Regions from separate parts of the Streptomyces sp. NPDC005811 genome, predicted to be linked through region 2. Evidence: riboswitches for the same ligand, from Rfam matches in the RefSeq annotation. Region 2 holds a riboswitch; each other region holds the start of a gene.

The links. A riboswitch is a leader RNA that binds a small molecule or an ion and turns the genes downstream of it on or off. The one in region 2 is predicted to bind cyclic di-AMP.
Positions count from the first base shown of each region.
Region 1: linked by a shared signal. The riboswitch ahead of ABZ490_RS45685 (M23 family metallopeptidase) and the one ahead of ABZ490_RS21330 (transglycosylase SLT domain-containing protein) in region 2 are both predicted to bind cyclic di-AMP.
Region 3: linked by a shared signal. The riboswitch ahead of ABZ490_RS16105 (M23 family metallopeptidase) and the one ahead of ABZ490_RS21330 (transglycosylase SLT domain-containing protein) in region 2 are both predicted to bind cyclic di-AMP.

Region 1 covers NZ_JBEXXK010000070.1:41,090-44,355, reverse strand. The annotation lists gene ABZ490_RS45690 (aldo/keto reductase) at 1-557, opposite strand, end outside; gene ABZ490_RS45685 (M23 family metallopeptidase) at 691-1,737, opposite strand; cyclic di-AMP (ydaO/yuaA leader) riboswitch at 1,745-1,911, opposite strand; tRNA gene ABZ490_RS45680 (tRNA-Met) at 2,167-2,240, opposite strand; gene ABZ490_RS45675 (dihydrofolate reductase family protein) at 2,258-3,266, opposite strand, start outside.
Region 2 covers NZ_JBEXXK010000019.1:20,035-23,300, reverse strand. The annotation lists gene ABZ490_RS21335 (HAD family hydrolase) at 165-989, shown strand; gene ABZ490_RS21330 (transglycosylase SLT domain-containing protein) at 1,048-1,518, opposite strand; cyclic di-AMP (ydaO/yuaA leader) riboswitch at 1,522-1,719, opposite strand; gene ABZ490_RS21325 (polyprenyl synthetase family protein) at 2,156-3,166, shown strand.
Region 3 covers NZ_JBEXXK010000013.1:86,577-89,842, forward strand. The annotation lists gene ABZ490_RS16100 (GntR family transcriptional regulator) at 103-798, opposite strand; gene ABZ490_RS16105 (M23 family metallopeptidase) at 998-1,741, opposite strand; cyclic di-AMP (ydaO/yuaA leader) riboswitch at 1,756-1,918, opposite strand; gene ABZ490_RS16110 (pitrilysin family protein) at 2,121-3,266, opposite strand, start outside.

The DNA of each region.
Region 1 (3,266 bases), on a different contig from region 2:
AGGTTGTAGTGCGGCTGGAGGGCGACGTACCGGGCGAGGTCCTCGCGGTCGGAGAACTCCAGGGACTCCCGGAGGCGTTCGGGCGAGATGTTGGAGGCGGCGATGTGGCGCACCTTGCCGGCCCTCACCAGCTCGTCCAGGGCGCCGATGATCTCCTCGACCGGCACCTCGGGCTTGTCGAAGTGGGTGTAGTAGAGGTCGATGTGGTCGGTGCCGAGGCGGGTGAGGGACGCGTCGGCGGCGGCCTTGATGTTGGCGGCGGTCAGGCCGGGGAAGTCGGGGTGCTGGCTGACCTTGGTGGCGATGACGACGTCGTCGCGGTTGCCGCGCTTGTGCACCCACCTGCCGAGGATGGTCTCGGACTCGCCGCCGCTGTTGCCGTCGACCCAGGCGGAGTAGGAGTCGGCGGTGTCGACGAAGTTGCCGCCGGCGGCGGCGTAGGCGTCCAGGACGGCGAAGGAGGTCGCCTCGTCGGCGGTCCAGCCGAAGACGTTGCCGCCGAGGGCGAGCGGGAAGACCTCGAGGTCCGAGGAGCCGAGCTTGCGCAGAGAAGTCATGTCCTACGTCAACAACGGCTTCGGAGCGGCCCATTCCGTCCGCCGCGCCGAAGCGTACGAAGAACGTGTGAACAGGACCGCTCCGGGAAGGGCAAGGGCGGCATCAGTTGGACGCGCCCGTAGGACGGCACCCTTACGGGTTGAGCCCCTTGCTGTGCAGCCAGGCCATCGGGTCGATGCCGTTGGCGGCGCCGTCCGGGTGGACCTCCAGGTGGAGGTGGGCGCCGGTGACGTTGCCGGTGGCGCCGACGCGGCCGATCACGTCACCGGTGCCGACCTTCTGGCCCGCGCTGACGTTGATCGAGGACTGGTGGCAGAACCACAGCTCGGTGCCGTCGTCCAGGGTGAGGATGGTGCGGTAGCCGTAGGAGCCCGCCCAGCCCGCCTCGGTGATGGTGCCGCTGTGGACGGCCTTGATCAGGGTGCCGGTGGGGGCGGCGAAGTCGAGGCCGGTGTGGTAGCCGGAGGACCAGTAGGCACCGGCCTGACCGAAGGTCGCGGTGAGCGTGTACGAGGAGGTCGGCAGCGTGTACTGCTTGGCCAGCTCGGCCAGGCGCGCGGCCTCGGCCTTCTCCTTGGCGGCCTGCTCGGCCTTCTCCTTCGCGGCGGCGGCCTCGGCCTTGGCGTCCTTCTCGGCCTTGGCGACCGCGGCCGCCTCCGCCTTGGCCGCGGCGGCCTCGGCGGCGGCCTGGGCACGGTCGGCGACCTGGGTCTGCTGCGACTCGGCCTGAGCCATGATCCGCTCGCGCAGCGCCTCACCGGCGTCGGCCGCGGCGCCGCTCCGGTCGGTGGCGGTGGAGGCCTCGGCGCCGAAGCCGGAGAGCGCGGGTGCGGCGTCCTGGCCTGAGTCGTCGTCGGAGATGAGGGAGCCCACGGAGGGCAGGTCCGGCATGGAGATGGAGACCGGGGGCTTGCCGGTGTTGGCGCTGGCCATGCCGCCGGCGCTGAAGGCGGCTATGACGCCGACGCCGAGGACGGTGGAGCTGCGGGCGAATCCGCCGCCGCCGCGCTGCTTGGCGACCCGGTGCTTGCCCCGTGCCGGGGCGAGGGACTCCTCGGTGGGATTCCACTCCTCCCAGGGGCCCTCTTCGCTGCGGTAGCTGCCGTAGCCGAAGGTGTCGGAAGAGGAACGCTGGCTCGGCACGAAGGGGGCTTCGGGAGCAGGCCGGTTGGACGCCACGCGGGCGCACTCCTTTCCTTCCGACGCCTACCGGGTTAGCTGACGGGTTCGGAGCGGGAAGGTCTCCTACGCGCGTAAACCGTTCGTGACTCTACGAGTTCACGACGCTTCCGTGCGATTCACCCCAAGATGGTGGTTCCCCGGTTCCCTTGCGGGATTCGACGCGTGCGCACGGAGCCGACTCTTGTGACGGCTGGGACGACCGCGCTGCGTTATCGAACGTTAATAGACCCGGGCGTAGCTTTCCAAGCTCTTCCCCTTGATCAACAACCTTTTTTGGCCTGGACTTTCGGGCCATGACCGGTGAAAAACGGGCGAGTTGCCGGAATTCACAGTACACACACAGCCCGCTTGCAGGGCCGGACGGAGAACGCGCGACGCATACACCGAGGGCCGGAACCCTTTCGGATTCCGGCCCTCGGCCTTCAGTAGCGGGGACAGGATTTGAACCTGCGACCTCTGGGTTATGAGCCCAGCGAGCTACCGAGCTGCTCCACCCCGCGTCGTTGAAACAACTGTATCACCCGCTCAGGTGCAGGTTCGCCACCCTCGCCCGCTCGGCGTACTCCGGGAGGACGACGACGTCCACGCCCTCGGCCGTCAGCAGCCCGTTTCCGTCGGCGGCGGTCACGAAGGTGTCCGGCTCCCGCCAGGCGGTGACCACCCGGCGCACGCCCGCGTCGAGGATGAGGCGGGCGCAGGGCTTGGGGCGGGAGGCGCGGCGGGCGCAGGGTTCGAGGCTGCTGTAGACGGTGGCCGTGGCCAGCCGGGGGTCGGCCGGGTCGAGTTTCGCGAGGGCGGCCTCCTCGGCGTGGACGACGGGGTCGCCGGCCTCGCGGGAGTGGCCGCGCGCCAGTTCCGTGCCGTCGGCGGCGACGATGACCGCGCCGACGCTGAAGGCGGTGTCGGAGGGCGGGCACTGGGCGGCGAGCTCACAGGCGAGGGCCAGCCAGTGGCGGTCGGCGGCGGAGGGGAGCGGGCCGGTGCCGGGGGCGGTGGGCTCGTACCGCATGAGGACGACGTCCTCGATCCGCCGGGTCTCGGTGAGCCGGAGCCGTCCGCCCTGGTAGGCGCCGGGGCCGAAGAGGCGGGGCGCGTCCGGGTCGCCGACGAAGAGGGGGGCGAGGACGAGCTGGACCTCGTCGGCGAGGCCCTGCTGGAGGAGCTGGGTGTGGATCGTGCCGCCGCCCTCGACCATGAGCCGCCGTACGCCGCGCTCGTCGTGGAGGTGCTCGAGGAGGCGGCGCCAGTCCAGGTCGGGGCCGAGCGGGACGACATCCGCGGCGATGCCGAGCGCCTCGGCGCGCCGGGCGCCCCGGTCCGTCGTGTAGACGACCTTGTCGCCGCCGGTGTGCCAGAAGTGCGCGGCGGGGTCGAGGTCGCCGGAGCCGCTGACAGTGACCTTGAGGGGGTACTCCGGCTTTCCGGCCGCCACGCGCGCGTGCCTGCGGTCGGCGGAGTTCACCAGCAGCCGGGGGTTGTCGGCGCGGATGGTGCCGGCGCCGATCAGGATCGCGTCGACCGAGGCC
Region 2 (3,266 bases):
CGAGGGGTCGGAAAGGCGTCCCATGGACCCGTGTTCACCCGTGTCACCCGCGATCGGTGAGTGATCGGTCAACAAAAGAAGGGGAGTTGACAGAAGGCAGCCGGACTCCGTCCTGGTCCGGTGCACGTCGAGTCCGGGGGGTGCGGGATCCGTATTCTCTGATCATGGCCGCACCCACCGCATATGCCGAGCGCACCACGTACTCCCTCGTCGCCACCGACCTGGACGGAACGCTGCTGCGCGGCGACGACACGTTCTCCGACCGGTCGCTGGACGCGCTCGCGCGGGTGGCGGCGGCCGGTGCTCGCCATCTGGTGGTGACCGGCCGTCCCGCGCCCCGCGTACGACCGCTCCTGGACCTCCTGCACAGCAGAGGACTCGCGGTGTGCGGACAGGGCGCGCAGCTGTACGACGCCGGCGGGGACCGTCTGCTGTGGTCGGTCACCCTGGACCGGGAACTGGCGGAGACCGCGCTCGGCAAGATCGAGGCCGAGGTCGGGCAGGTGTACGCGGCCGTCGACCAGGACGGCGTCGACGGGCTCACGCTGATCGAGCCCGGCTATCTGATGCCGCACCCGACCCTGCCCGCGCTGCGCGTGGAGCGCCGCGACGACCTGTGGTGCGAGCCGATCAGCAAGGTGCTGCTGCGCCATCCGACGCTCTCCGACGACGAACTGGCCTCCACGGCCCGCGCGGTGGTCGGCTCGCTCGCCACCGTCACCATGTCCGGGCCGGGCACGGTGGAGCTCCAGCCGTGCGGGATCACCAAGGCGACGGGGCTGGCCCTGGCCGCCGAGCATCTGGGGCTCAGGCCCGAGGACACCATCGCCTTCGGGGACATGCCCAACGACATCCCGATGTTCGACTGGGCCGCCCGGGGGGTCGCGATGGCCAACGCCCATCCGGAGCTGAAGGCGGTGGCCGACGAGGTGACGACGTCGAACGAGGACGACGGCGTGGCCGTCGTCCTCGAACGTCTCTACCGGTAGCCGGTTAGCCGACAGCCGGTTAGCCGACAGTCGGCTGACCGGCTGGCCGTGGTCCGGCTCAGTACGCGCCGAACACGTTGTCGATCGAGCCGTACCGCGCGGCCGCGTAGTTGCAGGACGCGGTGATGTTCGCGACCGGGTCGTACGGGTCCCAGGAGGTGCCGGAGACGTGGTACGCGTTGAAGGTCGGGTCGATGATCTGCAGCAGCCCCTTGGAGGGGGTGCCGGCGGCCGCGTTGGAGTCCCAGAGGTTCACGGCGGACGGGTTGCCCGAGGACTCCCGGATCACGTTGCGGTAGATGCCGTTGTAGGTGCCGGGGATCCCGTGCTGCGCCATGACCTGGAGCGAGGCGCGGATCCAGCCGTCGAGGTTGTTGGCGTAGCCGAGGCTGGTGGCGGTGGCCACGGTCGGCGTGGCCGCGGAGGCGGTGGTCGCGCCGAGGATCGGCAGGGCGAGCACGGTGACGCCGGTGGCGGCGACGGCGAGCGTGCGGGCGAGGCGGCGGGCGCGGCGGGGCTGAGCAGGCATGGCGAAGTTCCTCTCCGTCGCCTGCGAGGTGAGCTGTCGGGTTCGGGCGGGAGCTGCCCGGCCGTGCCCTCACGGACACGGCTACACCCCAAGCCGTACCGGTCTGTCCGGAGCATGCCCAAAGGCACGGCCCGGTCGACCGGTGCGGCGACTTACCTGGTTCCCCCGCTCCTGCCGTGGTGTTCTCGGTGGGTGTCGGGGCGGCGGCAGGATTAGGCGTCCGCCCGACAGGCCGGGAACGTATGCGAGAGCACATGTCCGGAACAAGTAGCGAATTCATGGTTAACCCCTATTGACCTTGATCCGCGGTCTATGGGGTACTTGATCCTTTGTGGTTGCAAAGCCTCAACTCGCCTGTGTGGAGCGAGGTGTCGGGGTGTGGTGGAGGGGAACCGGAAGGGGGGCGGTTCGGCTGGGCGAGTGAGGCAACTCACCGGAGTCCACAAGAGGGGTGAATCGGGCAATAAACCCAGATGGCGGCTTAAGGGGTGCCCCTTCTCATAGGGCCTGTCCGGGCTGTAACCGTGGGGGCTCGCGGTGATCGAAACCTGACCGGATACGCTGACTTGAGTGAGCGCAGAGACCTATCGACAAACCGCGTAGCCGCCGATAGACACCAGCAGACAGGAGACTCCTCGTGACCGTCGTCGAGCCGTTTGGGCTGAGCGTGCGGGACCAGGCTCTGGAAGCCGATGTCCAGGCCGGATTGACGGCTGTCGAGGAAGGCTTGCTCGAGGCCACCAAGAGCGAGGTCCCGTTCATCACGGAGGCGGCCCAGCATCTGCTGCGGGCCGGCGGGAAGCGGTTCCGGCCGCTGCTCGTGATGCTCGCGGCGCGCTTCGGCGACCCGTACGCGCCGGGGGTCGTCCCCTCCGCGGTCGTCGTCGAGCTCACCCATCTGGCGACCCTGTACCACGACGACGTGATGGACGAGGCCGCGGTGCGGCGCGGGGTGCCCAGCGCGAACGCCCGCTGGGGCAACTCGCTCGCCGTCCTCACCGGTGACTTCCTCTTCGCGCGCGCCTCGCACATCCTGGCCGACCTCGGCCCGGAGGCGGTGCGGGTGCAGGCGGAGGCGTTCGAGCGGCTGGTCACCGGCCAGATCCTGGAGACCGCGGGCCCGGTCGACGGCCGCGACCCGGTCGACCACTACCTCGACGTCCTCGGCGGCAAGACCGGCTCCCTGGTGGCGGTGTCCTGCCGCTTCGGCGCGATGATGTCGGGCGCCGACGAGACGGTCGTGGACGTGCTCACCCAGTACGGCGAGCGGCTCGGGGTCGCCTTCCAGCTCGCCGACGACGTCCTGGACATCGCCTCCGACTCCCACGAGTCGGGCAAGACGCCCGGCACCGACCTGCGCGAGGGCGTCCCCACCCTGCCGGTGCTGAGGCTGCGCGAGCGGGCGGCCCAGCAGGCCCTGCCCGAGGACATCGCGCTGTGCGAGCTCCTCGACTCCGACCTGAGCGACGACGCGAGGCTCGCCGAGGCGGTCGCGGCGCTGCGCGCCCACCCGGCGCTGGAGCAGGCCCGCCGCGACACCGTGCGCTACGCGGAGGAGGCCCGCGCCGCGCTGGCCCCCCTCACGGAGTGCGACGCGAAGGCGGCCCTCATGGGGCTCTGCGACGCGGTGGTCCACCGCGCCGGCTGACGCCTCCCGACACCTTCCGGAGCCCGGTGCGTTCGTCGTCCCCTACCCCTAGGGGGCGAAGGACCCCGGCGTCCCTCGTGTCATACCCCAGGTGTACGCG
Region 3 (3,266 bases), on a different contig from region 2:
GGCACACCGAATGCGCACCTTCGAGAATTCCCGGGCGCGCAGGAAAAGGGCAGCGGAAATACTGCTCCGCCAAATATCCCTTATTTGTATACGGCCCCCGTGTTAATGCCGCAGACCCGTCATGTTTACGGGAGGTTGCGAAGTCCTCACACGGTCGGCGCGGTCCGCGCCGACGCCGAAACGCAGCCGGTGGGCGGTCGTCGCGCGCTCGGTGTGCAGCGCCGTGACCGTCCGGGCGCGCTCCTGGTCGCCGCGCGCCACCGCGTCCACGATCACGCCGTGCTCGGCCCAGGACTCCACGGGGTCGGCGGGCGCCTCCACGGCGTACATCCAGGCGATCTTGTGGCGGAGCTGGGTGAGCATCGACGTCAGGGCGTGACTCCCGGAGGCCTGGGCGAGCGTCTCGTGGAACCAGCCGCCCAACGAGCGCAGATCCTCACTGTTGCCCCTGCGGGCCCGCTCCTGGCCCAGCCGGACGAGGCCGCGCAGCACCTTCAGATGCGCCTCGGTGCGCCGCTGGGCGGCCCGGGCGGCCCCCAGCGGTTCCAGGAGCATGCGCATCTCCAGGAGGTCGGCCGCCTCCTGCTCGGTCGGCTCCGCGACGCACGCGCCCGCGTGCCGCCGGGTGACGACGAAACCTTCGGCCTCCAGGGTGCGCAGCGCCTCCCGGACCGGGACGCGGGAGACGCCGTAGCGGCGGGCCAGGAGTTCCTCGGTGAGGCGGCTGCCGCGCTCGTAGACACCCGCGACGATGTCGTCCCGGATGGCCGTGCACACCGAGTGCGCCGGAATACGCATGACCGCCTCCGTCTTAATCCCCGTGAAACGTCGCCGAGCTCCGCCGATTGACGTGTGTTCCGTGACTCTATTGCAATGAGCCGGAATTTCCGACGGCGGACCGGAATCCAGGGATATTTTTTGGACAGCCCGGTGCCGAAAACGGCGAAAGCCCCGGCCGCTGGGGCCGGGGCTCGAAACGCGGTGTCGCCGGGTGGCGTCAGACGTTGACGCCGTGCTGGCGGAGGTAGGCGACCGGGTCGATGTCGGAGCCGTACTCCGCCGTCGTACGGGCCTCGAAGTGCAGATGCGGACCGGTGACGTTGCCGGTCGCGCCCGACAGGCCGATCTGCTGCCCGGGGGTGACCTGCTGGCCCACCGAGACCCCGATGGAGGACAGGTGGGCGTACTGGGTGTACGTGCCGTCGTTCATCTTGATGACGACGTTGTTCCCGTAGGACCCGCCCCAGCCCGCCTCCACGACGGTGCCCAGGCCGACCGCGTGCACGGAAGTGCCGCTGGCGGCGTGGAAGTCGATGCCGGTGTGGCTGCCGGAGGACCACAGCGAGCTGCTCGCGTGGTAGCCGGTGGAGACGTAGGAGCCGGTGATCGGCAGCACGAAGGCGTTCAGACGCTTGCGCTCGGCCTCTCGGGCGGCACGCACGCGTGCCTCGCGCTCCTCCACGGCCTTCTTGGCGGCGGCCTTGCGCGCGGCCTCCTCGAAGGCGGCCTTCTTCTGCACGGCGACCTGGTCGTCGACCTGTTCGACGACGGCCTCGCCGGCGGTGACGACCGGGATGAGGCCGGTCTGCTCGGGGGTCGGCTCCGCGGCGAACGCCGGGGTGGAGGCGACGGTGGCCATGACACCGGTGGTGGTCAGCGCCGCGAAACCCGCCGCGCGGACGGTGGTGCGCTGCATCCGGCTGGGCCGGCGGTGCTTCCCGGTGGTGCAGGTGTACGCCATGAAGGGCGAGCGGTCCTTTCCTTCCCTCTCGCCTACCGGGTTAGCTGACGGGTTCGGAGCAGGAAGGTCTCCTACGGACCCCCTCGTTCACACGCGGGCGTCCGATTCACCCCAGGGACTTCATGGGTCCCCGGCTCCCCTGGCTCGCGCCGTACGGGGACTCGGCGATGACTGTCCGGTGCCGCGGATGCGGCGCGATGCCTGACGAACAGCCGGGCCGACCGTATGCGGGACCGTTATCAATCCTCAAACGGATCACGGTTTTTGTAGCGTACGCCACAGCGCAGACACACAACCTCCGCATCAATTCGGACATCTTGCGGCCCCGAAACGACGCCTCCGTCGCCCCGGGGCCGCAGCACGTCCGTCTCTCCCGCGTCTACTCTGCGGGGACGACGGTGACTTCGCCGATCCCGAGCGCCTCGACGGGCTCCTTGATCTGCGCGGCGTCACCGACGAGGACGGTCACCAGACGGTCCACCGGGAAGGCGCTCACGGCCGCCGCGGTGGCCTCGACCGTGCCGGTCGCGGCGAGCTGCCGGTAGAGCGTGGCCTGGTAGTCGTCGGGCAGGAACTGCTCGACCTGGTCGGCCAGCGTGCCCGCGACGGCCGCCGCGGTCTCGTACTTCAGCGGCGCCACGCCCACCAGGTTCTGCACGGCGACATCGCGCTCGGCGTCCGTCAGGCCCTCCGCCGCGAGGGTGCGCAGCACCTTCCACAGGTCGTCCAGGGCCGGACCGGTGTTCGGCGTGTCGACGGAGCCGCTGATGGCGAGCATCGCGGCGCCCGAGCCGTCCGGGGCGGAACGCAGGACCTGGCCGAAGGCGCGCACGCCGTACGTGTAGCCCTTCTCCTCGCGCAGGACACGGTCCAGCCGGGAGGTGAGGGTGCCGCCGAGGCAGTACGTGCCGAGGACCTGGGCGGCCCACACGCGCGCGTGCCGGTCGGCGCCGATCCGGCCGATGAGCAGCTGGGTCTGGACCGCGCCGGGGCGGTCCACGATGACGACGCGGCCGGTGTCGTCGGCGGTCACCGGCGGAACGGGCCGCTGCTGGGCCGGGGAGCCCTTCCAGGCGCCCAGGGTCTCGCCCAGGAGCGCGGCCAGGTCGACGTCCGTGAGGTCGCCGACGACGACCGCGGTGGACGTGGCCGGCCGGACGTGCCGCTCGTAGAACGCCCGTACGGCGGCGGAGTCGATCTTCTCGACGGTCTCCGCGGTGCCCTGGCGCGGCCGCGACATGCGCGCGGTCGCCGGGAACAGCTCCTTGGAGAGCTCCTTGGCGGCACGGCGGGAGGGGTTGGCCAGCTCGTGCGGGATCTCGTCCAGCCGGTTGTGGACGAGACGCTCGACCTCGCTGTCGGCGAAGGCGGGCGCGCGCAGGGCGTCGGCGAGCAGGCCGAGCGCCTTGGGCAGCCGGGAGGCGGGCACCTCCAGGCTGATCCGGACGCCGGGGTGGTCGGCGTGCGCGTCGAGGGTGGCGCCGCAGCGCTCCAGCTCGGCGGCGAACTCCTCGGCGGAGTGCTT